DNA from 2 places in the Blautia sp. DFI.3.45 genome. Region 2 is predicted to be linked to the other one. Evidence: riboswitches for the same ligand, from Rfam matches in the RefSeq annotation. Region 2 holds a riboswitch; the other holds the start of a gene.
The links. A riboswitch is a leader RNA that binds a small molecule or an ion and turns the genes downstream of it on or off. The one in region 2 is predicted to bind ZMP and ZTP.
Positions count from the first base shown of each region.

Region 1: linked by a shared signal. The riboswitch ahead of LJE09_RS11000 (IMP cyclohydrolase) and the one ahead of LJE09_RS09445 (formate--tetrahydrofolate ligase) in region 2 are both predicted to bind ZMP and ZTP.

Region 1 covers NZ_JAJDMI010000028.1:24,581-39,959, reverse strand. Annotated here, with positions in the region: gene codY (GTP-sensing pleiotropic transcriptional regulator CodY) at 1-210, shown strand, start outside; gene groES (co-chaperone GroES) at 617-901, shown strand; gene groL (chaperonin GroEL) at 1,033-2,652, shown strand; gene LJE09_RS11015 (DUF6106 family protein) at 3,020-3,523, shown strand; gene guaB (IMP dehydrogenase) at 3,633-5,090, shown strand; gene LJE09_RS11005 (peptidoglycan recognition protein family protein) at 5,337-6,041, shown strand; ZMP/ZTP riboswitch at 6,133-6,213, shown strand; gene LJE09_RS11000 (IMP cyclohydrolase) at 6,285-6,998, shown strand; gene LJE09_RS10995 (phosphoribosylaminoimidazolecarboxamide formyltransferase) at 7,128-8,312, shown strand; tRNA gene LJE09_RS10990 (tRNA-Gly) at 8,704-8,776, opposite strand; gene LJE09_RS10985 (hypothetical protein) at 8,947-9,180, opposite strand; gene LJE09_RS10980 (3D domain-containing protein) at 9,351-10,490, shown strand; gene LJE09_RS10975 (O-acetylhomoserine aminocarboxypropyltransferase/cysteine synthase family protein) at 10,594-11,877, opposite strand; gene LJE09_RS19190 (DUF6783 domain-containing protein) at 11,995-12,099, shown strand; tRNA gene LJE09_RS10970 (tRNA-Phe) at 12,256-12,328, opposite strand; gene LJE09_RS10965 (iron-containing alcohol dehydrogenase) at 12,445-13,629, opposite strand; gene LJE09_RS10960 (extracellular solute-binding protein) at 13,986-15,368, shown strand.
Region 2 covers NZ_JAJDMI010000022.1:17,670-33,048, reverse strand. Annotated here, with positions in the region: gene LJE09_RS09465 (L-fucose/L-arabinose isomerase family protein) at 1-12, shown strand, start outside; gene xylB (xylulokinase) at 157-1,614, shown strand; gene LJE09_RS09455 (LysR family transcriptional regulator) at 1,725-2,660, opposite strand; gene LJE09_RS09450 (aspartate ammonia-lyase) at 2,758-4,200, shown strand; gene LJE09_RS09445 (formate--tetrahydrofolate ligase) at 4,309-5,994, opposite strand; ZMP/ZTP riboswitch at 6,159-6,244, opposite strand; gene LJE09_RS18805 (hypothetical protein) at 6,414-6,494, opposite strand; gene LJE09_RS18800 (DUF6783 domain-containing protein) at 6,541-6,594, opposite strand; gene LJE09_RS18795 (DUF6783 domain-containing protein) at 6,571-6,663, shown strand; gene LJE09_RS09440 (aminotransferase class I/II-fold pyridoxal phosphate-dependent enzyme) at 7,283-8,740, shown strand; gene speE (polyamine aminopropyltransferase) at 8,743-9,603, shown strand; gene LJE09_RS09430 (saccharopine dehydrogenase family protein) at 9,600-10,880, shown strand; gene nspC (carboxynorspermidine decarboxylase) at 10,870-11,991, shown strand; gene aguA (agmatine deiminase) at 12,026-13,129, shown strand; gene aguB (N-carbamoylputrescine amidase) at 13,231-14,109, shown strand; gene LJE09_RS09410 (DUF1700 domain-containing protein) at 14,309-14,770, shown strand; gene LJE09_RS09405 (isopeptide-forming domain-containing fimbrial protein) at 14,973-15,379, shown strand, end outside.

The DNA of each region.
Region 1 (15,379 bases), on a different contig from region 2:
GGAGATGAGGGAATCCTGGTTGCAAGTAAGATCGCAGACCGCGTGGGAATCACCAGATCTGTTATCGTAAACGCTTTGAGGAAGTTTGAAAGTGCCGGTGTGATCGAATCCAGATCTTCCGGTATGAAAGGAACCTACATTAAAGTGCTGAATGAAGTCATCTTTGATGAACTGGAAGAGATTAAAGCTCAGAGAAATAAGAAATCCTGATATAGAAGCTTCCATAAATAATGAATGCAAGAAGGCTGTCTGCTGTATGGTGGACGGTCTTTTTATTTTATGTTAAAGAAAATTACTCCGTAATATGCTTATAACATAATAAAGCTCTCCGGACTTGTTATGACAAAATTATTTGTAAATTAAGAAAACAAAAGAAAAAAAGAGTATATATAAGTAAAAAAGAGAATATAGATTATTTTATAATGATAAAAGCACTTGCGAAATCGACTCATTTTCAATAATATAAGGACAGTGATTAGCACTCGAAGTAAATGAGTGCTAGCAAAAATCGGCAGAATCAGACAGAGTGCCGAAATAGTTACCGGATATTTTGCGATAACGAAAAGAGTACGGTAACAGGAAAGCTTTAGTTGGAGAATAAAGGAGGATATAGATCATGACATTAGTACCTTTAGGTGACAGAGTTGTATTAAAACAGGTTGAAGCAGAAGAAACAACAAAATCCGGAATCGTTCTTCCGGGACAGGCACAGGAGAAACCACAGCAGGCAGAAGTTGTAGCTGTAGGACCTGGCGGAGTTGTTGACGGCAAAGAAGTAAAAATGGAAGTAGCTGTAGGTGATAAAGTTATCTACTCCAAATATTCAGGAACAGAAGTAAAGATGGATGGCACAGAATACATTATCGTAAAACAGAATGATATTCTTGCAATTGTTAAATAAGCAATATCAAAATAGAAAACATAAATGAAGATACTTATAAGATAATATTTACAGGATGTAACATGAAATACCGGCTAAGTATCAGAAAAAATTCATAGAGATCAAAATTTGAATCAGGAGGTCATATTATCATGGCAAAAGAAATTAAATTCGGCGCAGAAGCCAGAGCAGCTCTTGAAGCTGGTGTAAATAAATTAGCTGATACAGTAAGAGTAACATTAGGACCGAAAGGAAGAAACGTAGTTCTTGACAAACCATACGGTGCTCCGCTTATTACAAACGACGGTGTTACAATCGCAAAAGAAATTGAACTGGAAGATGGATTTGAAAACATGGGCGCACAGCTGATCAAAGAAGTTGCTTCCAAAACAAACGATGTAGCAGGTGATGGTACAACAACAGCTACTGTTCTTGCACAGGCTATGGTTCACGAAGGAATGAGAAACCTGGCAGCAGGCGCTAACCCGATCATCCTCAGAAAAGGAATGAAGAAAGCTACAGATGTAGCTGTAGAAGCAATCAAGAACATGAGCCAGACAATCAGCGGCAAGAAACAGATCGCAAACGTTGCATCTATTTCCGCAAGCGATGAGACTGTTGGACAGTTAGTAGCAGATGCTATGGAAAAAGTTTCCAAAGATGGCGTTATCACAGTAGAAGAATCCAAGACAATGCACACAGAACTTGACCTTGTAGAAGGTATGCAGTTCGATCGTGGATATGTATCCGCATATATGTCAACAGATATGGAAAAAATGGAAGCAAATCTGGAAGATCCATATATCCTGATCACAGACAAGAAGATCAGCAACATCCAGGAAATCCTTCCATTACTGGAGCAGATCGTAAAAGTTGGTGCGAAACTTCTTATCATTGCTGAAGATGTAGAGGGTGAAGCTCTTACAACTCTGATCGTAAACAAATTAAGAGGAACCTTCCAGGTAGTAGCTGTCAAAGCTCCGGGATATGGTGACAGAAGAAAAGAAATGCTTCAGGATATCGCAATCCTTACAGGCGGCCAGGTAATCTCCGAAGAAGTTGGTCTGGAACTGAAAGACGCAACTATGGAGCAGTTAGGACGTGCAAAATCTGTTAAAGTTGCAAAAGAGAACACAGTTATCGTTGACGGTATGGGTGACAAAGATGCAATCGCAAACCGTGTTGCTCAGATCCGTGGACAGATTGAAGAAACAAAATCTGAATTTGATAAAGAAAAATTACAGGAAAGACTTGCAAAACTGGCTGGCGGCGTAGCTGTTATCCGTGTTGGTGCTTCCACTGAGACAGAAATGAAAGAAGCTAAGCTTCGTCTGGAAGATGCTCTTGCAGCTACAAGAGCAGCAGTAGAAGAAGGTATCATCGCAGGTGGCGGATCTGCTTACATCCACGCATCCAAAGAAGTTGCAAAACTTGCAGCAACTCTGGAAGGTGACGAGAAGACAGGTGCAAATATCATCCTGAAAGCTCTGGAAGCTCCTCTGTTCCGTATTTCTGCAAATGCAGGACTTGAAGGTTCCGTAATCATCAACAAAGTAAGAGAATCCGAACCGGGAATCGGCTTTGATGCTTTGAACGAAAGATATGTAGATATGGTAAGCGAAGGTATCCTTGATCCTGCAAAGGTTACAAGAAGTGCTCTTCAGAATGCTACAAGCGTTGCGTCTACATTACTTACAACAGAATCTGCTGTTGCAATTATCAAAGAAGACACACCTGCACCGGCTGCTAACCCGGGAATGGGAATGATGTAATTTTTAATAAACGATAAAATTATACTGCAGTATGCTCAGATAAAAATAGTATGTTACTGTTCATTCCGTTCACAGTAACATAGCCAAAATTCATTCCAGATTGCCTGCGGCAATGGAATTTTGGCTTGTATGTCTCGGGATTTTGGCATATTCATGCCAAAACACCTCGCGGAACAGTGGTGTGTGAACAGTAACAATAGTACATAGTACAGGTGGAATATGTGAAACGGAACCGTCGTCATAGACGATGGTTCCGTTTTGTGATATAATGCAGAAAAACAGCATGATGAATAAAATATAATTGTTAAATATGCTGTGCAAAAAAAGCTGTTTTCAACAGCTGAACAAATGAAAAGGAGACGAAACAATGGGCGACTTGTATTCAGAATTACTGGTAAAGAAAGATAAGACGGCTAAAGACAGCCTGCTCAAATACGGTCTGATCGTTTTGACAGTGCTGGCAGTATTTGCCGGACTTATCATCACACCGCTGGCACTGATCATTGCCGTAGCGCTTGGAATTGCATGCTATTTTGTAATCCCGAAAACAGATGTAGAATATGAATATCTGTTTATCAATGGCGATTTTGACATCGACATGATCATGTCAAAGACAAAAAGAAAGAAAGTAAAGAGCTTCAAATTATCAGAAGCAGATCTGGCAGCACCGCTGGATTCCCACAGAATGGACTATTACAACGGAAACCAGAACATGAAAGTACTGGACTTTTCATCAGGAAATCCAGAGCATAAACGCTTTGGTGTTATCACAAGACTGGACGGAAATTTATGCAAGATCATCCTGGAACCGGATGAGGCACTTGCACAGGCTATGAAAAATTCAGCACCGAGCAAAGTTTTTTTGGATTGACATAGAATCTGATTTTTGTTACACTTGTTGAAAATAAAAGGACCAGTTGCTGGTTCCTTTTTACATTACAATAGTAATTTAATTTCATATACGCAAGGGAGGAAATGCAATGGGTACTATCATTGGTGAAGGCATTACTTTTGATGACGTGCTGTTAGTTCCGGCATATTCAAAGGTAATTCCGAATCAGGTAGATGTCACAACTTACTTAACAAAGAAGGTTAAACTGAACATTCCTATGATGAGTGCAGGAATGGATACAGTAACCGAGCATCGCATGGCGATCGCTATGGCGAGACAGGGTGGTATTGGTATTATTCATAAGAATATGTCCATTGAAGCGCAGGCAGAAGAGGTAGACAAGGTAAAACGTTCTGAGAACGGTGTTATCACAGATCCTTTCTATTTATCTCCTGAACATACACTTAAGGACGCAGATGAGTTAATGGCAAAGTTCCGTATCTCCGGTGTGCCGATCACAGAGGGCAGAAAACTGGTCGGAATCATTACTAATCGTGATCTGAAATTTGAGACAGATTTCAGCAAGAAGATTAAAGAGTGCATGACTTCTGAGGGACTGATTACAGCCAAAGAGGGAATTACACTGGAAGATGCCAAGAAGATTCTGGCAAAATCACGTAAAGAGAAATTACCCATTGTAGATGATGACTTTAACTTAAAAGGCTTAATTACTATTAAAGATATTGAGAAACAGATCAAATATCCTCTGGCTGCAAAGGATGAGCAGGGACGTCTTCTCTGCGGTGCTGCGGTAGGAATCACTGCTAATGTACTTGCACGTGTTGATGCACTTGTAAAGGCATCTGTAGATGTGATCGTAATTGATTCTGCACATGGACATTCAGAGAACATTCTGAAGGCTGTACGCGAGATCAAGGCAGCATATCCGGAACTGCAGGTAATCGCAGGTAACGTAGCAACAGGTGCTGCGACAAAGGCTCTGATCGAGGCCGGTGTAGATGCAGTTAAGGTTGGTATCGGACCTGGATCTATCTGTACCACACGAGTTGTTGCAGGTATCGGTGTTCCGCAGATCACTGCTGTTATGGACTGCTACGAAGCTGCAAAAGAATACGGAATCCCGATCATTGCAGACGGTGGTATCAAATATTCCGGAGATGTCACAAAGGCAATCGCAGCCGGTGCGAATGTCTGCATGATGGGAAGCATGTTTGCAGGATGCGACGAGAGCCCGGGAACATTCGAACTGTATCAGGGCAGAAAATATAAAGTATACCGCGGTATGGGATCTATCGCAGCTATGGAGAACGGAAGTAAAGACCGTTACTTCCAGGAGAATGCGAAGAAACTTGTTCCGGAAGGCGTAGAAGGACGTGTTGCTTACAAAGGACATGTTGAGGATACTGTATTCCAGCTCATGGGCGGTCTCCGTTCCGGTATGGGATATTGTGGAGCAGAAACTATTGAGAAGCTTAAAGAAACAGGCAGATTCATCAAGATTTCTGCTGCATCTCTTAAGGAATCTCATCCACATGATATTCATATCACAAAAGAAGCTCCGAACTATAGCGTAGATGACAAATAATAAATTTCAGGTGTAATATATGCCCCGGCTGGCTGCTGATGGAAAGAAATAAGATTTCCAGGCATGCCGGCCGGGGTATTTTTGGCAGGGAGTAAAATCCCGTAAGAGAAGGTAAAAATGCAAAAGCATACAAACAAAAAGAAAAAAACAGATACCAGAACAGGGAAAACTGCAGTAAAAAAGAAAAACAGCAGGTCGAAAAGACGAAAGAGCAGCAGAGTAAGGCAGAGAAATCAGAGAATTCTTATGAGCCTTATGCTGCTCGTGATCATAGTTCTGATCGGGTGGATCATAATAAATCGGGCCAGTGAAAATGGATGGAGTATTGGGGACTTTTTACATAATTCTGACACGATGATTTCTGATGCGGAACAGTCAGGAACAGATAATGCGGATTCTTCAGGCGGACCGGAACAATGGCAAAAAGAAGGGGCGCCGTACATAGATGTGGAACTGCTGACACCGAATGAATATTCCAGACCGCAGATTCCTATTGAGAGTGTACAGTATATTGCCATTCATTATACTGCAAATCCGGGGGCAACAGCCATTGCAAACAGGAACTACTTTGAGAATCTGGCGACTACTCATGACACAAAGGTGAGCAGTCATTTTGTAGTGGGGCTGGATGGGGAAGTGGTGCAGTGTATTCCTACGTCAGAGATGTCCTATGCGACGAACTCACGTAATGTAGATACTTTGTCCATCGAGTGCTGTCATCCGGATGAGACGGGGAAATTTAATGAGGCAACTTATGATTCGGCAGTGAAGCTTTCTGCGTGGTTGTGCGTGCGGTTTGGGCTTACATCAGAGAACGTGATCCGGCATTATGATGTTACCGGAAAAAACTGTCCGAAATATTATGTGGAGAATCCGGATGCATGGATACAGATGAAATCGGATATTGCGGCGCAGATTGATGTTGATTATGGTTTGCAGGATGTTCAGTAAAACGAAAATTCAGCACAGTACAAAAAAATTTGCCTTGAAATCCACAAAGAAGTATTGTACTATAATAACAACGTGTGATTTTTTTTCACGACAGTGCCTGCATGACTGGCGGAAGTAGGATTACCTACAGGGAGTGCAGCGAGTATATGAGCCGACCGCCTGGGCAGCCTGGAAATTATTCAATGAATAAATAGGTTTCCCAGGCTTTTTTTAACCTTATTTTTAACGAAAAGGAGAAAAATTATGGAAATGTTATCACTGGAAAAAGAACTGAAAGAGAATTCCTATCCTGGCAGAGGAATTGTGATTGGACGTTCCGCAGACGGTAAGAAAGCAGTGACAGCTTATTTCATCATGGGCAGAAGCGAGAACAGCAGAAACAGAGTATTTGTAGAGGATGGTGAGGGAATCCGTACCCAGGCATTTGATCCGTCCAAACTTACAGATCCGAGTCTGATCATCTATGCACCTGTACGTGTACTGGGAAACAAAACAATCGTAACTAACGGAGATCAGACAGATACCATTTATGAGGGAATGGATCATCAGCTTACTTTTGAGCAGTCCTTAAGAAGCAGAGAATTCGAGCCGGACGGTCCGAACTATACACCTCGTATCTCCGGTGTTATGCACGTAGAGAACGGAAAATTCAACTATGCAATGTCAATTCTCAAGAGCAACAACGGAAATCCGGATGCATGTAACAGATACACATTTGCATACGAGAATGCCATTGCAGGAGAGGGACATTTCATCCATACTTATAAATGTGACGGAAATCCACTTCCAAGCTTTGAAGGCGAACCGAAACTGGTAGCAATTCCGGATGATATGGATGAGTTTGCAGAACTTCTCTGGAACAGCCTGAACGAAGATAACAAAGTATCTCTGTTTGTAAGATATATTGATATTGAGACAGGTAAGTACGAAAGCAAGATCATTAATAAGAATAAATAATAGTCACTTACTGAGTACAGATAGTGCTCATAGATTATTGTGAACATAAGATGATGCTTTCGCAGTAAGAAATTATTTACAGGAATTAATTTTAAAATACTTATTTGGTTCATACGGAGGATTTATATAATGAAAGAATTCGAATTAAAATATGGCTGTAACCCGAATCAGAAACCTGCAAAAATTTATATGGCAGACGGATCTGAGCTTCCGGTAAAGATCCTTTCCGGAAGACCGGGATATATCAATTTCCTGGATGCTTTTAATGGCTGGCAGCTGGTATCCAATCTGAAGAAAGCAACAGGACTTCCTGCTGCTACATCTTTTAAACATGTATCTCCTGCCGGTGCTGCTGTAGGACTTCCTCTTACAGAGACTCTGGCAAAGATCTACTGGGTAAATGATATGGACTGGAAGAATTTTTCACCATTAGCATGCGCTTATGCAAGAGCTCGCGGTGCTGACAGAATGTCCTCTTTTGGTGATTTTATTTCTCTTTCTGATGTGTGTGATAAAGATACAGCACTTCTGATCAAGAGAGAGGTATCTGACGGTGTTATTGCACCTGGATACACAGAGGAAGCGCTGGAGATCCTGAAGCAGAAGAAAAAAGGAAATTACAATGTGATCCAGATCGATGAGAACTTTGTACCGGCTCCGCTGGAACACAAAGAAGTATTTGGTGTAACTTTTGAGCAGGGCCGTCAGGAGCTTGAAATCGATGATGCAATGCTTTCCAATATTGTGACAGAGAATAAAGAGCTTACAGAGGAAGCAAAACGAGATATGAAGATTTCTCTGATCATCCTGAAATATACACAGTCCAACTCTGTATGTTTCGTAAAAGATGGACAGGCTATCGGTGTTGGTGCAGGACAGCAGTCACGTGTACATTGTACAAGACTTGCAGGACAGAAGGCAGACAACTGGTTCCTTCGCCAGTGCCCGAAAGTGCTGAATCTGCCATTTAAAGATACAATTTCACGTGCGGAACGTGACAATGCCATTGATGTTTATATCGGGGATGAATATATGGATGTACTTGCTGATGGTATGTGGGAGAAAACTTTCACAGAGAAACCGGAAGTATTTACAAAAGAAGAGAAACGTGCATGGCTGGATCAGATGACGGATGTTACACTGGGATCTGATGCATTCTTCCCATTCAGTGATAATATTGAGCGTGCTCATAAGAGTGGCGTGAAGTATATTGCGCAGCCGGGTGGATCTGTGCGTGATGATGCTGTGATCGAGACTTGCAATAAATATGGAATGGTGATGAGTTTTACTGGTATCAGATTGTTCCATCACTAAGGTGCTGGTATGGGGACGCGCAGGACATTATATGTTTTTGTCCGCGGTTTCGGAGCCTAAGAAAAACTAAGCGCCAGGAAATCTGCTAAAAACATGTAAAAAAATTTCAAACTCGCCGCAAATGTGGCTCAGACAGTGAAATTTTTTTACATAACGCAGATTTCCTGGCGCTAACTTTTTCTAAGACTCCTGCAAATGCGGGCAAAAACATATAATGTCCTGCGCTGGTGTAGAGCCGCGTAGCGAAGCGGATTGCGAATATACGCTTGACTCAGGGATGTTAATCAAGGATATTGGCTATAGATGTTATTCGCAGATATGGAATTGCTATAGTTATGGAAAGTTAATAGAAGGGGATGAAAAAAGCATCAGCCTTAGCTGATGCTTTAAGAGCGATAGACGGGGCTCGAACCCGCGGTCTCGACCTTGGCAAGGTCGCGCGTTACCAACTACGCCACTATCGCATTTATGATGTCAGTTGAGTGATTACCTCAGCGACAAAATATATGATACTATATGCAGTGGAGTTTGTCAAATGTTTTTTTATTTATTTTGAAATTTTTTATGATGGTTTTATTGAAAAATTATGACTCCCTGAAAAGTGCTGAAATTGGCACTTTTCAGGGAACAATACTTACATATTAAGTTCTTTCATTAATTCTTCCTGAGAAATGAATTCGTGACAGTCAGGGTTGTTTTCGATTTCCTTTAACATTATTAAATCTGTTTCATCGGGTTCAACTTTTTCTATATCTGCGAATGTATCAGGCAGTTTAAAATGTTTTTGAATAATATGCCAGAAGATATTAGCATCTTTATCACTCATAATTGATACAGCACCTATAATACGTTCTTTAACAGCAGTCATAAAATCACACTCCTTTACGAAAAAATATTTATATTTTATCTTATCTTTCGTAAGGCAGAATAGAATTCTGATAATTTTACTATAGCATATAGAAATAATAGAAGCAATATAGTTTATGAAGATTCCGTGAAGGATGGGGTGGAAAATTGCAAATTGGGAGGGGGTGTGCTATGATAGGACAGACGGAGAGAGACGATAAAGGAGTTGAGGCTCAGTTTATGAAGAAAAAAATTTTAGCATTATTAGTTTGTAGTATGCTTACTTTATCAACAACAGTTTCTGCGGATATTCTGGATTATGAGGGGACAATTAATGCTTATAAGCAGGATAATAAGACACCGCAGACCTTTGAGATTGATAATGGAAGTGGAGAGAAGGTAACTGCAGTTGCCAAGTCAGATAAGGTTTCTGTTTCTGCAAAGGCGACTTATATACGTTCTATGCCAGGGAAAAACGGAAAGAAGCTTGCAAGAGTGTATCTTGGTACCGGTGTAGAGAGAGTGGCCGTATGTGATAATGGCTGGAGTAAAGTGACTTATGAGAAAAAGAGCAAAAAGGGTACGGAAAAGATCAGTGGCTATGTGCCCACAAAACATATCAATGACAGTGATCAGGTTGCTCAGGCAAAGGGAACTTTTACAGCACTGAAGGACAGTGATATTCTGGATTATCCGGGAAAGAAGGATGGACAGGTAGTAGGTGAGGTCATTCAGGAGGATGAAGTGAAGCGCCTGGCTACAGTAAATGGCATCTGGAGTCAGATTTACTATAAAAAAGAGAATGGAAAAAGAGGCATTGGATATATTCCTACCAGTGTTCTGGAGAATACAGCAGCAGAGGAGAAAACAGAGGAGTCAAAGGTCGCTAAAGTAGACGGTGAAGAAGCAGGAACAATTCATAAAAGTGAAGGCAAAGGCGTTTTTGCAGAGGCTGTGGATGGTGTAACTGCTTCAAAAGGAGCGGCTGTCAGTGGTGTTCAGGTAGGAACTCCTATTGCTGTGTCTTCTGATGCAACACTGAAACCTCTTGGAACGTTTAAGATCACACATTACTGTCCATGTAGTATCTGCTGTGGCCCCTGGGCGAATGGGGTTACCTCCACAGGTGTGACGGCTACGACGAATCGTACGATTGCTGTAGATCCTACACAGATTCCATATGGTTCGAAAGTTGTGATCAATGGACAGGTTTATGTGGCTGAGGACTGTGGCGGTGCGATTAAACATAATTGTATTGATATTTATGTTGCCACTCATCAGGAAGGGGAAGATAAAGGCGTATATTATACAGACGTATATCTGCTTGAGTAAAAATTCTGAAGAATATTTTTGGATAAAATAGTAAAAATCCGGCAAAAACCAGAAAATGATAAAATCATTTCAGAAGTTTTGTCGGATTTTTTGAATTTGATTTTTAAGCGTTTTTTAATGCCTGTTCGATGTCAGCAATTATGTCTTCAACATTTTCAATACCAACGGAGAGACGGATCATTCCCGGTGATACGCCGGCTTCCACAAGCTGTTCATCGTTCATCTGGCGGTGAGTATGGCTTGCAGGATGCAGGATCATGGTTTTGGATGCTGCTACGTGCGTTGCGATGGTGGCAAGCTTTAAGCTGTCCATAAAGCGGACTGCAGCTTCTCGACCACCTGTCAGTTCAAAGGAGATAACACCGCAGGTTCTGCCTTCGTTCATGTATTTCTGAGCAAGTGCATAGTATTTGTCATCAGGAAGTCCGGCATAGTTTACGTGAGATACTTTCTCATGGGCATTCAGGAATTCGGCAATCTTCTGTGCATTATAGCAGTGACGTTCCACGCGGAGAGGAAGAGTTTCAAGTCCCAGGTTTAACAGGAAGCAGTTTGTAGGAGACGGGATAGAGCCCAGGTCACGCATTAACTGAGAGGTTGCCTTTGTGATATAAGCCTTCTTTCCAAACTGTTTAGTATAAATAACACCATGATAAGATTCATCCGGTTCAGTCAGTCCATGATATTTATGTCCATAGGCATCCCAGTCAAAGTTACCGCTGTCAACGATAGCTCCGCCAACCTGCACAGCATGTCCGTCCATATATTTGGTTGTGGAATGGGTGACGATATCAGCTCCCCATTCAAAAGGACGGCAGTTTACAGGTGTAGCGAAGGTGTTGTCTACAATAAGCGGAACTTCATGTTCGTGAGCAACCTTTGCGAATTTTTCAATATCAAGAATTACCAGGGCCGGGTTTGCGATGGTCTCTGCGAAAAGTACCTTTGTATTAGGACGGAAGGCAGCTGCAATTTCTTCAGGGCTAGCATCGGTGTCAACGAAAGTGCAGTCAATGCCAAGCTTTTTGAAGGTAACAGCCAGGAGGTTAAAGGTTCCTCCGTAAATAGTAGAAGCCGCCACAACATGATCACCTGCTTCGCAGATATTGAAGACTGCATAGAAGTTGGCAGCCTGTCCGGAAGAGGTAAGGATAGCGGCAACACCACCCTCCAGATCTGCAATTTTTGCTGCTACAGCATCATTTGTGGGGTTCTGCAGACGGGTATAGAAGTATCCTTCTGCCTTAAGATCGAAGAGCTGTCCCATTTCATCAGTAGTATCATATTTATAAGTGGTACTCTGATAAATCGGGAGTGCGCATGGTTCACCCTTAGACGGAGTGTAACCGGAATGGAGACATTTAGTCTCGACTTTAAAGTCACTCATGAGTTTAGTTCCTTTCTTATGTGAAATATTGCTTCAATAAAATATTGTATTAATATTGGGAAAATTGTGATGATATTGATACAAAATTTCATGATAGTCTTAGAGCGTGTTTGAAAAATCATTCCCACAAATTGTGATGCACATCTTGCGGAAAGCATTTTTCAAACATACTCTGGAAAAATTATACTGCTGAAAGTGAGAGAAGACAATATTAAAAAATGAAATAAAAAAATGCTCAGGCTTTTTCTAACCAACCGTGAGCAAAAAAAGAAAATAAAAAATGCTCAGGCTTTTTCTAACCAGCCGTGAGCAAAAAAAGAAAATAAAAAATGCCCAGGCTTTTTCTAACCAGCCGTGAGCAAAAAAGAAAATAAAAAATGCCCAGAGCCGGAATCGAACCAGCGACACGAGGATTTTCAGTCCTCTGCTCTACCAACTGAGCTATCTGGGCATTTGGTCTGTGAACTGTTGTGTATCACAGGCCTTATAATAGCATATCGATTGTTTGAATGCAAGTAATTTTTATGATTTTTGCGAAAAAAGAGAAAATTATAACAAAAATTTATTTTATCTTGCCATAAGGTAGATTTTTTCCATATCTCTCATATTGAGCTGTTTAAAGACTCCAATGGTGCGAGTGTCCTCAAAACTGCATTTGAATGCAAGATCATGAATTTGCTGATCTGTGAGATCCAGACCCAGTTCATGTAAACTGGTGGGCATTTTTACAGACCGGAAAAAATTTTCCATTGCTTCAATTCCTGCAAGGGCTGTTTCTTTATAATCAGTTCCACATGGAATGTCAAATACATTGGTGGCAAACTGAGCAAAACGTTCAGGGTTCACCTCGTAGACGTATCGTGCCCAGCTTCCCCAGATAGCTGCCAGACCTGCTCCGTGAGTTACATTGTAGACACCTCCCAGTTCATGTTCAAGCTGGTGGCATGCCCAGTCACCACCACCTGTACCGCATCCGGTCAGACCGTTGTGGGAAAGGCTTCCTGCCCACATAATTTCTGCCCTGGCGCTGTAATTGTCTGGTTCTTTCATAAGAATACGGGCATTGTAAATGACTGTCTGCATCAGAGCTTCGCTGATACTGTCTGTAATCTCCATAGTTTCAATATTTACAAAATATCGCTCCATGGTGTGCATGAGGATATCTACACATCCGCTTTCTGTCTGATACTGTGGGAGTGTGTAGGTGAGACGTGGATTTAAGATGGCAAATTTCGGCCTGCAGTAATCTGTCTTTGCACATCCACGTTTTTCTTTTGTTTCTTCATTTGTGATAACACTGGAACTGCTCATTTCACTTCCGGAAGCTGCAATTGTAAGGATGACACCAATGGGCAGACAGCCGGTTGGAACAGCTTTTTTCAGACAGAAATCCCAGACATCATTGTTCGGATTGGCAACGCCATAGCCGATGGCTTTGGAAGAGTCAATAACACTTCCTCCTCCTACAGCAAGGATAAAGTCTACATGTTCTTTTTGGCATAATTCGATTCCCTCGCGGACTTTGGAAAGAAGTGGATTAGGAATGACACCACCCAGGGTGATGTATTCAAGACCCTCTTCTTTCAGATTAGAAGTGATCTCATCAATCAGTCCGGAACGGACAGCACTCTGACCTCCATAATGGATCAGAACTTTTTTTGCTCCATACTTCTTCAGCAGGGAACCTGCCTGAAGGTGGGTATCTTTGCCAAAGAGAATCTGTGTTGGTGTATAATATTCAAAATTTCTCATAATATGTAAACGACCTCCTATAGATTGAAAGGTTAACTGAATCAGGTAAGTCCTCTGCTTTAATTGTAAAATGTAATGAGCAGTAGGTGGGACTTCCTTTTTATATTAAAGCAAATAATGGAAAAATAGTCAAAAAATAATAAAAAAATTAAAATTTGAAAGTAATTTTTGCTGGTTCTCAGAAGACATTTTTGGAAAGATTCCAGTACAGATATCTATAATTTTCTGCACACAGAAAACGGAAAGACAGAAATTTATAGATTTTGGACAGAATATTTTATGGGCATTATGTGAATGGAATGCTATGATAAATACACTTAAATATACAAAGTGAATAAAAAAGGAGGAAACAAGAAATGAAAAAAAGAATGTACAAGATTATGGCACTTGCCATGACAGCAGCTATGGTGGTACCGATGGCAGCGCAGACAACTGCATTTGCAGCTGACGACAAAGAAATTACTTACTGGAATATCGCGGTAGAGAGCCCGGACAAAGATATTGTTACTGCAGCAGTAGACAAGTTTAACAAAGAAACAGAGTCAGGCTATACTGTAAATCAGGTAGCTATCCAGAACGATACATACAAGGAAAAACTTGTTATCGCGATGAGCTCCGGTGAGTGTCCTGATATGTACTCAAGCTGGTCCGGTGGTCCGATGTATGAATATATTGATTCCGGATTTGCTCAGCCGATTGATGATCTTCTTGATCAGTCCGATGTTAAAGATAAACTTCTGGATGCAGCTATTGAACAGGGAAGCTACAACGGACATGTATATGCAATCCCATATCTGAATGTTTCTCTGGCAGGTATCTTCTACAACAAAGATATGTTTAAACAGTACGGACTTGAAGAACCGAAGACATTAGCTGATCTGGAAAATATCTGTGCAACATTAAAAGAAAACGGAATTACACCTTTTGCACTTGCTAATGCTTCCAAATGGACAGGTTCCATGTACTTCATGTCTCTGGCAGCACGTTATGGCGGACTGGAACCATTCCAGAATGCAGTTGCAGGAAGCGGCAAATTCACAGATGACTGCTTCATCAAAGCAGGTGAGAAGATTCAGGAGTGGGTTAAAAACGGATACTTCCCGGATGGCGTAAACTCCTTAAGCGAAGATGACGGACAGGCAAAACAGTTAATGTATCAGGAGACAGCAGGTATGCTTCTCTGTGGCTCATGGTATGCAGGAACATTCCAGACTGACAGTGAGGAATTCTATCAGAAGATCGGCTGGTTCCCATTCCCTGCAATTGATGATTCCGATGCTGATCCTACAATCCAGATCGGTACTGTAGGTGATCAGTTCATTTGCTTCAACTGTGAAGGTGATAAACTTGCAGCAGCATTTGAATGTGCAACAGATCATTTATCTGATGAAGTTGCAGACATTACATATTCTAACAACAAGATTGTTCCTGTAAAAGATGCAGGAGACCACATTTCAGATCCTGTTGTAAAGGAAATTTTTGATGCAGCTCAGGAAGCATCTTCTATCCAGTTGTGGTATGACCAGTATCTGCCGACATCTGTTGCATCTGCACATCTTGATGGCTTACAGGAAGTATTTGGTCTGACAAAGACTCCTCAGGAAGCACAGGAAGAAATGCAGAAAGCAATGGACGAATATTTAAGTACCAAATCTGATTCCGGCGCAGCAGATGATACTGCAGAAGAAGCTACAGATGATGCAGCTACAGATGATGCAGCAGCAGATGATGCTGAATAATCTTTAAAGGA
Region 2 (15,379 bases):
CCATGGGGTTAATGAGAAATCAGTAAAACGGATTATTAATGTTCATGTGAAGTGAATGAATCTGAATACAGAATAAATAAACTGACACTATATTAAAGGCATCCCGGGGCTTTGCTCTGGGATGTATTAGATTAGAAATAGAAAAGGAGAGCACTTATGTATTATATTGGTATTGACCTTGGTACTTCCGCTGTAAAACTTCTTCTTATGGAAGAATCAGGAAAAATCTGTAACATCGTATCCAGAGAATATCCTTTATTCTTCCCACATCCGGGCTGGTCTGAGCAGAAACCGGAAGACTGGTTTGCGCAGAGTATGGAAGGAATGAAAGAGCTGACAAAGGATATCGACAGAGCGCAGGTAGCAGGAATTGGTTTTGGCGGCCAGATGCATGGTCTGGTAACACTTGACAAGGATGATAATGTGATCCGTCCTGCAATCCTCTGGAATGACGGACGTACAGGCGAAGAGACAGAATATCTGAATACAGTGATCGGAAAAGACAAACTTTCACAGTATACAGCAAATATTGCTTTCGCAGGCTTCACAGCACCGAAGATCCTCTGGATGCAGAAAAACGAGCCTGAGAACTTTAAGAAGGTAGTAAAGATCATGCTGCCTAAGGATTATCTGGCATATCGCCTGTCCGGTTCCTTCTGTACAGATGTTTCTGATGCTTCCGGTATGCTTCTTCTTGATGTAAAGAACCGCTGCTGGTCAAAAGAAATGCTGGAGATCTGTGGAATCACAGAAGAACAGCTTCCGAAACTGTATGAGAGCTGGGAAGTAGTAGGAACTTTGAAACCTGAGATTGCGAAAGAACTTGGATTCAGTGAAGATGTAAAAGTTGTTGCAGGTGCAGGTGACAATGCGGCAGCTGCTGTAGGAACAGGTACAGTTGGTGACGGTCAGTGTAATATTTCTCTTGGAACATCCGGAACTGTGTTTATTTCCAGTAAAAACTTTGGTGTGGACGAAAATAACGCACTTCATTCTTTCTGTCATGCAGATGGAAGCTATCATCTGATGGGATGCATGCTCAGCGCAGCTTCCTGTAACAAATGGTGGGCAGAGGAGATTCTTCAGACAAAGGATTTCGCAGCAGAGCAGGCTCCAATTCAGAAGCTGGGAGAGAATCATGTATTCTTCCTTCCATATTTGATGGGAGAACGCTCACCTCATAATAATCCTGATGCAAGAGGTGTATTCTTCGGAATGTCCATGGACAGCACAAGAGCAGACATGACACAGGCTGTTCTGGAAGGTGTTGCCTTTGGTCTTCGTGATTCCCTGGAAGTTGCAAGAAGCCTTGGAATCAAGATTGAGAGAACCAAGATCTGCGGTGGCGGAGCTAAGAGCCCACTGTGGAAGAAGATCATTGCAAACGTTATGAACCTGAAGGTTGATGTTCTGGAGAACGAAGAAGGCCCGTCCATGGGTGGTGCTATGCTGGCAGCAGTAGGCTGTGGTGCTTACCCGGATGTAGAAACCATCGGTAAGAAATTTGCCAAAGTTGTTGATACAGTAGAACCGGATCCTGAACTGGTTGCAAAATATGAAGAGAGATATCAGAAGTTCAGAACTCTGTATCCGGCGATGAAGCCATTGTTCTAATCGAATATCTGCCTGACATACTGGGGTTGTTGTGCTTATTTAGCACAACAACCCCATTTTGACGTACATATGATGATGACCAATCACCATAGCCTATTGATTATGACATATCAGGAAAAGGGCAGCTTCAGGAATTCTTCCATGGCTCTGCTGATATAGCGGCCTTTCTTCCAGTAAAAAAATACAGTGCGTTTACTGCTCTGACCGGGCAGCTTATAAAAAACAAGTTCTGAATTTGTTGGAACTCTGGAGAGCAGAAGATCCCCGATGAAAGTGATACCCATTCCCAAACATGCAATATTATAGGCAGTCATCTGCTGATCCAGGCGAAATACTACAGAAGGTGAAAAGTGATTTTCCTGACAAATGGTCAGCGCACGCTTACCGGTATCGTTATCTGAACGAAGAATAATAAATGGTTCGTTCTCAAAGTTGTTTAATGGAACAGAAGGAATATGAGAAGAACGGAACTGCCCGTTCCGGATTTCCTCAATAGGAATCTGATATTTCTGCAGTCTGGTATTTACTGAATAATTTTTGGGAACCGCTAGAAGAAGTTGTTCTTTCTGGTAGATATAATGTTCAAAAATCTGGTTATCCAGAATACAGTTATCAATTACCAGATCTAACTTTCCGGCCTGGAGAAACTGGGATAGCTTTGCTGTACTTTCTTCTACAAGAGAAATTTGAACATGGGGGAATTTTTGGGAAAAATCAGCAATAAGGGGAGGCAGAATCCACGAAGAAAAAAAGTTACTGCCACCTACATTAAGAGTTCCTGTTTTGAGATTTCCCAGATCCAGTAGGTAGTTTTCGAGATTATTTTCAATATCCATGACTTTTTCAACAGCCTGTACATAATGTTTTCCAACTTCAGTTAACTGCAAAGGTTTGGTACTTCGATCAAAAATAGGATAGCCAATACGGTTTTCCACACGTTTTACATTGGCGCTTAAAGAAGGCTGCGAAATGAAAAGAGCAGCAGCAGCTTTGGAAAAGCTTTTTTCCTTGTAGACCTCATAGATGTATTCCATTCCCTGAAACATATAAACTCCTCCGATATATAATTTAAACACTATATATTTTATAAAAATATATGTATTTGATTATATTATAGCAGAGATATATAATGAGGGCAAATACATGGGAGGGCGAATAACTATGAAAAAAACAGACTATCGTGTAGAAAGGGATTCTATTGGTGTAAAGGATATTCCGGAAGATGTATATTATGGAGTACAATCCTTACGTGCGGCTGAAAATTTTCACATTACGGGGCTGAATATGCATCCGGAAATTATTAACAGTCTTGCATACATAAAAAAAGCAGCAGCGATAACCAATTGTGAGGTGGGGCTTCTTGAGAAGAAAAAAGCACAGGCGATTGTCCAGGCATGTGATGAAATTGTTTCAGGAAAATTCCATAATGAATTTATTGTGGATCCTGTTCAGGGAGGAGCTGGCACATCTTTAAATATGAATGCCAATGAAGTAATTGCAAATCGCGCGATTGAGATACTGGGAGGAAAAAAGGGCGATTATACAATTATAAATCCTAACGATGATGTGAATTGTGGACAGTCTACCAATGACGTTATTCCTACTGCCGGTAAAATGACTTCTCTTCGTTTGTTGCAGAATCTGAAAAAACAGCTTCTTCGCCTCTATGATGCTCTTAATGAAAAAGCTACAGAGTTTGATCACATAATAAAAATGGGGCGTACACAGATGCAGGATGCAGTACCAATTCGTCTGGGACAGGAATTTAAGGCATATTCGGTAGCAATCATGCGTGATATCCACAGAATGGATAAAGCAATGGATGAAATGCGGACTCTTAATATGGGAGGTACTGCTATTGGAACAGGAATTAATGCAGATGAGGGCTATCTGAGAAGAATTGTTCCAAATCTCACTGAAATATCGGGAATGGACTTTATACAGGCTTTTGATCTGATTGATTCCACTCAGAATCTGGATCCATTTGTAGCCGTTTCCGGTGCTGTGAAAGCATGTGCGGTAACTCTTTCCAAAATGTCAAATGATCTCCGTCTGATGTCCTCCGGTCCACGTACTGGTTTTGGGGAGATTAATCTTCCGGCAAAACAGAATGGTTCCTCTATTATGCCAGGTAAAGTTAATCCGGTTATTCCTGAAGTAGTGAATCAGGTTGCTTTTAATATTATTGGTAATGATGTTACCATTACCATGGCTGCAGAGGCTGGTCAGCTGGAATTAAATGCGTTTGAGCCGATTATTTTCTATTGCATGTTTCAGTCTATCGATACTCTTGGCTATGCAGTCCAGACATTGGTAGATAATTGTATTGTAGGAATTACGGCAAATGAAGAAAGATGCCGTTATCTGGTAGAAAACAGTGTAGGTATTATCACTGCAATCAGCCCCCATCTTGGATATCAGAAGGCTGCGGATATTGCAAAAAAGGCAATTAAGACAGGCGAATCTGTAAGAAGTCTGATTCTGAAAGAAAAGCTTATGGACGAGGATGAACTTAATCGCATTCTGGATCCGATCCATATGACGGAACCTGGTATTTCCGGAAAAGATTATCTTATAAAAAAATAAAGAAAAAAACAGGCGGGAAAATCTTCCCGCCTGTAAAATCGTCTGGACACATATCATATATAAATATGATTTTTATATTTTTGAATTATTCGATTGATTTCAACTGGATTAGAACAGACCTGTGATCTTACCTGTCTCGTCTACATCGATTCTCTCAGCAGCCGGAACTTTAGGAAGACCTGGCATTGTCATGATCTCGCCTGTAAGAGCTACGATGAATCCTGCACCAGCGGAAATCTTCAGGTTACGTACTGTAACTTCGAAGTCAGTAGGAGCACCCAGTTTAGTCTGGTCATCTGTTAAGCTGTACTGTGTCTTAGCTACACAGATCGGGCAGTTGCCAAAGCCAAGAGCTTCTAACTGTTTCGCCTGTTTCTGAGCGTTAGCTGTCAGAACTACTTTCTTACCGCCATATACTTTCTGAACAATCTGGTTCAGTTTGTCTTCGATAGAACCTTCCAGTTCATATGCATAGGAGAAGTCGTTTGGTTCTTCAACAAGACGGATAACTTCTTCTGCAAGTTTGATTCCGCCTTCGCCGCCTTTTGCCCATACTTCAGAAAGAGCAACGTTAACGCCCAGTTCTTTACATTTAGCTTCTACAAAGTCAAGCTCTGCTTTTGTATCTGTAGGGAATGCGTTGATAGCAACAACACATGGAAGTTTGTATACGTTTTTGATGTTGGAAACGTGTTTTAACAGGTTCGGGATACCTTTTTCAAGAGCTTCCAGGTTTTCATTGTTAAGGTCAGCTTTAGCAACGCCGCCGTTGTATTTCAGGGCACGTACTGTAGCTACGATTACAACTGCGCTTGGTTTTAAACCAGCCATACGGCATTTGATATCAAGGAATTTCTCAGCACCAAGGTCAGCACCGAAACCAGCTTCTGTGATTGCATAATCAGCAAGCTTCATAGCCATCTTTGTAGCTGTTACAGAGTTACATCCATGAGCGATGTTTGCGAATGGTCCGCCATGTACGATTGCAGGAACGTGTTCCAGAGTCTGTACAAGGTTTGGTTTCAGAGCATCTTTTAACAGGGCTGTCATAGCGCCTTCTGCGTGAAGGTCACCTGCTGTTACAGGTTTCTGCTCGGAAACTTTTCCGTATGTATATCCGATGATGATCTTGGATAATCTTTCTTTCAGGTCCTTGATGTCGCTTGCAAGACAGAGAACTGCCATGATTTCAGATGCAACTGTGATGTCGTATCCGTCTTCACGAGGCATACCGTTTGTCTTTCCGCCAAGACCATCTACTACGTTACGAAGCTGACGGTCGTTCATATCTACACATCTTCTCCATGTGATCTTACGTGGGTCGATGTTTAATGCATTGCCCTGGAAGATATGGTTATCGATCATAGCTGCCAGTAAGTTGTTAGCTGCGCCAATGGCATGGAAGTCACCTGTGAAGTGAAGGTTAATATCTTCCATAGGAACAACCTGTGCATATCCGCCGCCTGCTGCACCACCTTTTACACCGAATACCGGTCCTAAGGATGGCTCACGAAGAGCTACCATAACACTCTTGCCAAGTCTCTGCATACCATCTGCAAGACCTACAGTAGTAGTAGTTTTACCTTCTCCTGCTGGAGTTGGGTTGATAGCTGTAACGAGGATTAATTTTCCATCCTTCTTATCACTTTCTTTCAGAAGATTGTAGTCGATTTTTGCTTTGTATTTTCCGTACTGCTCCAGATATTTGTCGTCAATACCTGCTTTCTCTGCGATCTGAGTAATTGGAAGCATCTCGCATTCCTGTGCAATTTCAATGTCTGATTTGAATCCCATAATTGTTTTTCTCCTTTCGTTTCCGCATAACATGAAAAACTTCTGTTGCTGTTCACTCCGCGATCAGCAACAATTATTAATTGAAAGAAGTATTGGCCGGTCTGCCTGGTATTCCTGATTTCTGCCCTGAAAGTTATAAAAAAAGGCCAGTATCTGAATATTTCAAATACTGCCCAGACGGTCGGCTCCCACAAACCTCCGACTCCACGTGGTTTGCACTCCACTCTTTCCGTCAGTACTCGAAGGTTCTTTCAATTGATGAATACAATATATCATTTTGAGAAAAAAATGTCAAGAAAATTTTGTTGAAACGTCAAAAAATGTGAGTAAACTGGATAAAAGTTGTGCAAATTGATAAGAGAAGAGAATCGTAATCCCTGGTCATGAAAGAAAATACGTTTTCTCAAGGAAAGAAATTGTTAAAAAATAAACACAGTTTTCCCTGATAAATGAAGAAAATATAAAAAGCGGGTAAAGCTAGAGCGTGTCTGAAAAATCATTCCCGCAATCTGCACGCCCCCACTTTGCGGGATATTTCACCCGAATTCAGTTGCCGTAGCCCGCTACGGCGCCCTCATCCGGGCAAAATATCCCACAAATTGTGACGCACATCTTGCAGAAAGCCTTTTTCAGACACGCTCTAGTGCAAAATATGGAAAATGGAATTGACAACAGTTCAGAAGATATGTTATTCTCATCTTTAGTATGAAAAGACATTATCGTTTTCATGCAAATATTTGCTCACATTCAGAGACAGTTTCTGAATGTTAAGCCATACGGACAGGCGGGGCAGTTGCCGGGTGGGAGACACCACATTATTGATTGAGTTAGGAGCTCAAATTTTATAAGTTGATTACTTTATAATAATCAGTGCGTAAGCACACATCATCTTGTGAAACGGTCAATAAGAGCATAGCATATATTTGCCAGCGATTGAAGACGACAGCAGTCATGAATATTTCAGAATACGGGAACAGGCACAGGATACAGACGGATTTATACGGGAAATCCGGTCAGTATATAAAGAGACAGAGCCTGAGAAATTCTATAGATCATGAGAGAAGCAGATGGTGAATGAACTTATCTGCTTCTTTTTTTGTGCAGATATAGCAAATATAAAGGATATGGTTGGAGATAAACGCTTTGCGAGGATGTGTCTCACATGCGTTCGACTTGAATATATAGAGAAATAATTGAATCATTGTGCCGGTTTGAGGCAGTATACAATTGCTGAATGATAGAACTGTATTTGCCGGTACATGACGACAGGAAAAGAGGAACATGTCAAATGGATTATGAAAGACAACAGCATGCGCCCATATATGAAGCACTGGAACGTTTCCGAAAGAAGAGAGTCGTTCCCTTTGATGTGCCGGGACATAAAAGAGGAAGAGGAAATCCGGAGCTTGCACAGTTGCTGGGAGAGAAATGTGTGGGGCTGGATGTTAATTCTATGAAGCCGCTGGACAATCTCTGCCACCCGGTTTCGGTGATCAGAGAAGCGGAGGAGCTTGCAGCAGATGCTTTTGGCGCAGCGCATGCATTCCTTATGGTAGGAGGAACCACATCTGCAGTGCAGAGCATGATCCTGTCTGTCTGCAAGGCAGGGGATAAGATCATTCTGCCGCGAAATGTACATAAAAGTGCCATCAATGCCCTGGTACTGTGCGGTGCAATTCCGGTTTATGTAAACCCGGAGGTGAATGCGCAGCTGGGCATTTCCCTTGGCATGGAAGTCAGTCAGGTGGAGAAGGCTATGGATGAGAATCCGGATGCGGTGGCAGTTCTTGTAAATAACCCTACCTATTATGGAATCTGTTCGGATCTGCGGACTATCGTAAAGAAGGCTCATGCAAGAGGAATGAAGGTGCTGGCAGATGAGGCTCATGGAACCCATCTTTATTTCGGCAGAAACCTTCCTGTATCCGGAATGGCGGCAGGTGCTGACATGGCGGCAGTTTCCATGCACAAATCCGGCGGAAGTCTGACACAGAGTTCGCTGCTGCTTTTGAATAAGAGTATGAATGCAGAGAAAGTGCGCCAGATCATCAATCTGACTCAGACCACAAGCGCTTCTTATCTTCTGTTGTCCAGTCTGGATATCTCCAGAAGAAATCTGGCACTCAGGGGAGAGGAATCCTTTGAAAAGGTTGCAGGGATGGCGCAGTATGCCAGAGAGGAGATCAATGAGATCGGCGGTTATTATGCATATGGTATGGATCTGATCAATGGAACCAGTGTTTTTGATTTTGATGTTACAAAACTCTCCATTTATACACTGGGAAATGGGTTGGCAGGTATTGAAGTTTATGATCTTCTCAGAGATGAATATGATATTCAGATCGAGTTTGGAGATATCTGTAATATTCTGGCTTACATTTCCATCGGAGACAGGCTTCAGGATATTGAGAGACTGGTAGGGGCATTGGCTGATATTGAACGTCTGTATAAGAAGGACAGCACAGGTATGCTTTCCGGGGAATATATCGCACCTGCAGTGGTGGCGTCTCCACAGCAGGCATTTTATGCGGAGAAAGAATCTCTGCCCATGGAACAGGCGGCAGGCAGGATCAGCGGTGAATTTGTTATGTGTTATCCTCCGGGAATCCCGATTCTTGCTCCTGGAGAAATGGTGACACAGGAAATTGTAGAATACATTCTTTATGCAAGAGACAAAGGCTGTTCCATGCAGGGAATGGAGGATCCGAAGGTAGAAAATCTTCAGGTCCTGAAAGGGGGTATCTGATCATGGAATTATGGTATTCCGAGTTCCATACAGGAAATGTAAAGCTTTCTGTCCGGATTAACCGACAGTTATTTTCAGGGGAAAGTGAATTTCAGAGAATCGATGTGTTTGAGTCTGAAGAATTTGGAAGATTTGTGGCTCTGGACGGTGAGATCGTATTTTCTGACAAGGATGAATTTATTTATGATGAAATGGTCACGCATGTGCCAATGACAGTACATCCCAATGTAAAAAATGTTCTGATCATCGGCGGCGGTGACGGTGGAGTTGCCAGAGAACTGATCCATTATCCACAGATTGAGAGCATTGATGTGGTGGAATCCGATAAAATGTTTGTGGATGTATGTGCGGAGATGTTTCCGGATATTGCCCAGGGACTGAAGGATGAGAGAGTCAATATTTATTATGAAGACGGCCTTCGGTTCCTGCGGAATAAAAAGGCCAGATATGACCTGATCATCAATGATTCCACAGATCCGCTGGGACATACAGAGGGACTTTTTACAAAGGAATTCTACGGAAGCTGTTATAAGGCTCTCAGAGATGACGGAATCATGGTTTATCAGCATGGAAGTCCTTTTTATGATGAGGATGAGGTGGAATGCAGAAAGATGCACAGAAAGGTTTTCCGGTCATTTCCGGTGAGCAGGGTTTATCAGGCACATATCCCTACCTGTCCCTCGGGATACTGGCTTTTTGGATTTGCATCAAAGAAATATCATCCACTGGAAGATTTCAGGCCGGAGAGGTTTGATAATCTTAATATAGAAACATGGTATTATACAACAAACCTTCACAGAGGAGCATTTATGCTTCCAAAATATGTAGAAGATTTACTGGAAGAGGAGGAAAACAGTTTATGAGTAGATTATTGGTAATCGGATGTGGTGGGGTAGCTTCAGTGGCAATTCGCAAATGCTGTCAGAACAGCGATGTTTTTACAGAGATTATGATCGCAAGCAGGACAAAGGAAAAATGCGATGCACTCAAAAAGAAGATTGAAAGTACAACGAAGACAAAAATTGAGACAGCAAAGGTAGATGCGGATAATGCAGCAGAGGTCGCAGAATTGATCAGAGCCTATAAGCCGGATGCTGTCCTGAATGTGGCACTTCCATATCAGGATCTTACCATCATGGATGCATGTCTGGAAGCCGGTGCGGATTATATTGATACTGCCAATTATGAAGCAGAGGATACAGAAGATCCCACATGGCGTGCAATCTACGAAAAGAGATGTAAAGAAAAAGGCTTTACTGCATATTTCGATTATTCCTGGCAGTGGGCTTATAATGAGAAATTTAAGGAAGCAGGACTGACTGCTCTTCTGGGAACCGGTTTTGATCCGGGTGTTACCAGTGTATTCAGTGCCTATGCCTTGAAGCATTATTTTGATGAAATCCATACCATTGATATTCTGGACTGTAACGGCGGTGATCATGGATATCCTTTTGCCACAAACTTTAACCCGGAGATCAATCTTCGAGAGGTTTCCGCAAATGGTTCCTACTGGGAAGACGGACATTGGGTAGAAACAGAGCCTATGGAATTTAAATCTGTCTATGATTTCCCTGAGGTAGGAAAGAAGGATATGTATCTTCTTCATCATGAAGAGATTGAATCACTGGCAAAAAATATTCCGGGAGTACAGAGGATCCGTTTCTTTATGACATTCGGACAGAGCTATCTGACACATATGAAATGTCTGGAAAATGTAGGAATGCTTTCCACCGCACCTGTGGAATTTAATGGACAGGAGATCGTGCCGATCCAGTTTTTGAAAGCTCTTCTGCCGGATCCTGCATCTTTGGGTCCGAGAACAGTGGGTAAAACAAATATCGGCTGTATTTTCACAGGTGTTAAGGACGGAAAAGAGAAAAGTATTTATATTTATAATGTATGTGATCATCAGGAATGCTATAAAGAGGTGGAATCCCAGGCAATCTCCTATACAACAGGTGTTCCGGCTATGATCGGTTCCATGATGGTAGTGACCGGACAGTGGAAGAAGCCGGGTGTATTTAATGTGGAAGAATTTGATCCGGATCCATATATGGAAGCACTGAACAAATGGGGACTTCCATGGAAAGTCTGCGAAGATCCTGAACTGGTAAAGGTCTGGAAAGCCAATGAAGATTAATCAACTGCAAACTCCCTGCTATGTGATCGATGAGAAGAAGATGCGGGAGAATCTGGAGATTTTGAAAAAAGTCCAGGAGGATACCGGGTGTAAGATCCTTCTGGCGCAGAAAGCGTTTTCCGGTTTTGCTCTGTATCCCATGATCGGAAAATATCTGGCAGGTACCACTGCCAGCGGTCTGTTTGAGGCAAGGCTTGGATATGAAGAGATGGGGAAAGAGAATCATGTTTTTTCCCCTGCTTACCGTACAGAAGATATAGAGGAACTGGATCGGATCTGTGACCATATTATCTTTAATTCCACAGCACAGCTGAAGAAATTTAAAGAAGTGTGTACCGGAGCCAGTCTGGGACTCCGTATTAATCCGGAATGCTCCACTCAGGGGGATCATGCGATCTATGATCCCTGTGCGCCGGGTTCAAGGCTGGGGGTTACCAGAGAGAACTTTGACGGGGAATGTCTGAAATGGATCGACGGACTGCATTTTCATACGCTCTGCGAACAGAATGCGGATGACCTGGAGAAAACATTGCAGGCGGTAGAGGAGAAGTTTGGAGAATTTCTGTCTGAGGTTTCCTGGCTGAATATGGGTGGCGGACATCATATTACCAGAGAGGATTATAATGTAAAGCTCCTGGAAAAATGTATTCAGCATATGAAGGAAACCTATGATCTGGATATTTATCTGGAGCCCGGGGAGGCTGTTGCCCTGAATGCCGGATATCTGGTGACAGAGGTTATGGACATTGTGGAAAATGAGATCAGAACGCTGATTTTGGATGCTTCTGCAGCCTGCCATATGCCGGATGTGCTGGAGATGCCCTATCGTCCGCCTCTTAAGGACAGCGGGGAAGCAGGGGAGAAGGCATATACCTACCGCTTATCTTCCTGCACCTGCCTGGCAGGAGATGTGATCGGAGATTATTCCTTTGACAGAGAGATCCAGATCGGGGACAAGCTGTATTTTATGGATATGGCGATTTATTCTATGGTGAAGAATAATACATTTAACGGTATGCCGCTGCCGGATATTGCGGTTATGCATGAGGACGGAGAGTGTGAGGTTATCAGACATTTCGGATACGAAGACTTTAAGAGCCGGCTTTCCTGATATCTGCCGGGCTATCAAAGAAAAGGAGACAGACATGGAAGTTACAGAGAAGAACAGAACAAAATATCGTATGCCCGGAGAATTTGAGCCTCATGAGGGATGTGTGATGATCTGGCCGGAACGTCCCGGTTCCTGGAATTATGGGGCAAGGGAAGCACAGAAAGCATTTGTGAAAGTTGCAGAGGCTATTGGAGTGAGCGAAAAGGTGTATATGCTGGTTTCCAAAGCTCAGATGGAGAATGCAAAGAATCAGCTTGGGAATGTTTCCGGTGTGACTTTGCTGGAATGCGAGACAGATGACGCCTGGGCCAGAGATGTGGGAGCAACCATGGTTCTGGATGAGAAAGGGGCGGTCTGTGGAGTTGACTGGCAGTTTAATGCCTGGGGAGGTACCTTTGACGGGCTTTACCGGAACTGGGAAAAGGATGACAGGGTGGCTGCCTTTATCTGCAGGACTCTCGGTTGTCCATGTCTGGATGCCAGACCTTTTGTGCTGGAGGGCGGTTCCATCCATTCTGACGGAGAGGGGACTCTGATTGTTACAGAGGCCTGTCTTCTGAGTCAGGGACGCAATCCTCAGATGAGCAGGGAACAGATAGAGGAACAGTTGAAGTACTGGCTCGGTGTCCACAAGATTATCTGGCTTCCATGTGGAATCTATCAGGATGAAACCAATGAGCATGTGGATAACGTGTGCGCTTTTGTAAGGCCCGGAGAGGTTGTGCTTGCATGGACAGAGGATGAGACAGATCCGCAGTATGCCATGTCTTTGGCTGATCTGAAGGTGCTGGAACAGGAAACAGATGCAAAGGGCAGAAAATTTAAGATTCATAAGCTTCCGATTCCTCAGAAACCGGTCTGCCTTACCCAGGAAGATGTGGATGGCTTTGTGTTTGAAGAGGGAGAAGACGAACGGGAAGCAGGAGAACGGATGGCTGCCAGTTACGTGAATTTCTATATTTCCAATGGAGGGATCATCCTTCCACAATTTGGGGATGAAAATGACAAAAGGGCAGTGGAGATTCTGCAGAAGTGTTTTCCTGAAAGAAGGATTTATCCCATTGATGCCAGAGCCATCATTGTTGGCGGTGGAAATATTCACTGTATCACCCAGCAGATTCCCGGAAAAAATATCTGACCTTGATGCAGAAAACTTTGAGAGTCATGTGTTTGAGGGTTATTACCTGAAAGTTATGAAAAAACTTACTTATGTAAACAGGAGCAGGAGGAACAGACAGGATGAGAAATGTAACAGTGGCAGCAGTTCAGATGAAATGCAGTAAAAGTGTGGAGAAAAATATTGCCCATGCAGAGGAACTGGTGCGTCAGGCAGCAGCAAAGGGAGCTGAGATTGTTCTTCTGCCGGAGCTTTTTGAACGGCCCTATTTCTGCCAGGAGCGCAGATATGAGTATTATGAATATGCGCAGACTGCAGAGGAAAACCCTGCAGTGCGTCATTTCAGCAGGGTAGCGGCAGAGTTGGGGATTGTGATTCCGGTCAGCTTTTATGAAAAAGAGGTCAATAATACTTATAACAGCGTTGCGGTTCTGGATGCAGATGGAAAGAATCTCGGCATTTATCGGAAAACACATATTCCGGATGACCATTATTATCAGGAAAAATTCTATTTCACACCGGGAGATACCGGCTTTAAGGTTTTTGATACCAGATTTGGAACCATTGGAGTTGGAATCTGCTGGGATCAGTGGTTCCCGGAAACGGCAAGATGTATGGCACTGCAGGGAGCAGAGCTTCTCTTTTATCCCACTGCCATCGGAAGTGAACCCATCCTGGAATGCGACAGCATGGAACACTGGAGAAGATGTATGCAGGGACACGCTGCCTCCAACCTGATCCCTGTGATCGCTGCCAACAGAATCGGTGAGGAAACAGTAGAGCCATGTCCGGAAAACGGAATGCAGAAATCTGCTCTTAATTTTTACGGCTCTTCTTTTATCACAGACAACACAGGTGCTCTCTGTGCAGAACTGCCCGGAGGGGAAGAGGGGGTGCTTGTAAGCACTTTTGACCTGGATGCATTAAAGGCAGACAGACTGAACTGGGGACTTTTCAGAGACCGCAGACCGGAGATGTATGCAAAAATTGTCGGAAAATGACGAAAGCAGGAGAATCCGAGTGGATTTGCAGTGTTATTTCCAAAACGATATATGTGTTTATAAGAATTTCATAAAAAGTTTATGATTATATTAGTTGCTACCTGCGGTATATATGGTAAAATAAGAGTACGAACGTTACTGATAACGGAGAGAGCAGTAGAGTTTTGATATGTATTTCTGGCAAAATGGAGTGTAGAAGATGAACAGAAAAGAATTTTTGGAAATCCTGAGAAGCCAGCTTGCCGGGCAGATGCAGGAGGGCAAAGCAGCAGCACATATCAGGTATTATGAAGATTATATACAGTCTCAGGTACGTGGCGGACGTTCAGAGCAGGAAGTACTGCAGGAACTGGGAGACCCGCATCTGATAGCAAAAACTCTGATCGATACAGATGATGGAAGTACACAGGAAGATTACGGAGAGTATTCTTCTTACGGAAGTAGTTATGGCAATGAGACAGAGCTTCCTCATCAGCAGGAGAAAAGATGGAAAAAAGTAATCGATCTTTCTACCTGGCATGGCAAGGCTGTTGTTATTGCAGCGGCGGCTGTTATAATTGTTTTACTGATACTGATAATCGGAGTTGCGATTCCGTTTTTTATTATTCTTGCAATTATTCTTTATTTTCTTTCATGGCTGAAGAAAAGAAATGATCAATGAAAATCTGTGCAGGGTTTCAGAAAAGAAACCCTGCGCAGAATCTTAAAATCTTAAGTGTAAACGTTCTTGTTTCACGATATTAATTCCCCTTGAATATTTATAATCATACAATCTCAACTTATTTCTATTCTTTAATCCTGCCAGGTGCAGGGAAAAATCCCACATTCATTTTTATATTTTTTGTTCGGAAAGGAGACGGAAAATGAAACACAATTTCAAACTGAAAGAACGCCTTGGAGCTTTGCTGCTTGCAATGCTTTTTATTCTGCAGGCAATTCTGGGGCTTGTGCCTGTCTGCGTAACTCAGGCGGCACCGTTAACTGTAGAAACATGGGACAGTGACAAGGTGGTAGATTATGGTTATCGCTTTAACATGAAGTTTCAGCCCGGAATTACCACATATGAATCTTTTGGGTGTGATAATCTGGACAGGGAAGCTTTTTCAGACAATGGAAAAAGCGAACGTGACACAGAGTGCGTTCGTGTAGGAGCGGACTATAAAGCCGGAAGCGCAGGGATGCGTTATAACAATGTAGGAAAAGATGGAAATGGAAATATTGTTGATGTCAGACTCATTCTTGTGGGAGTAGAGAATGCAGAACCCCGTTA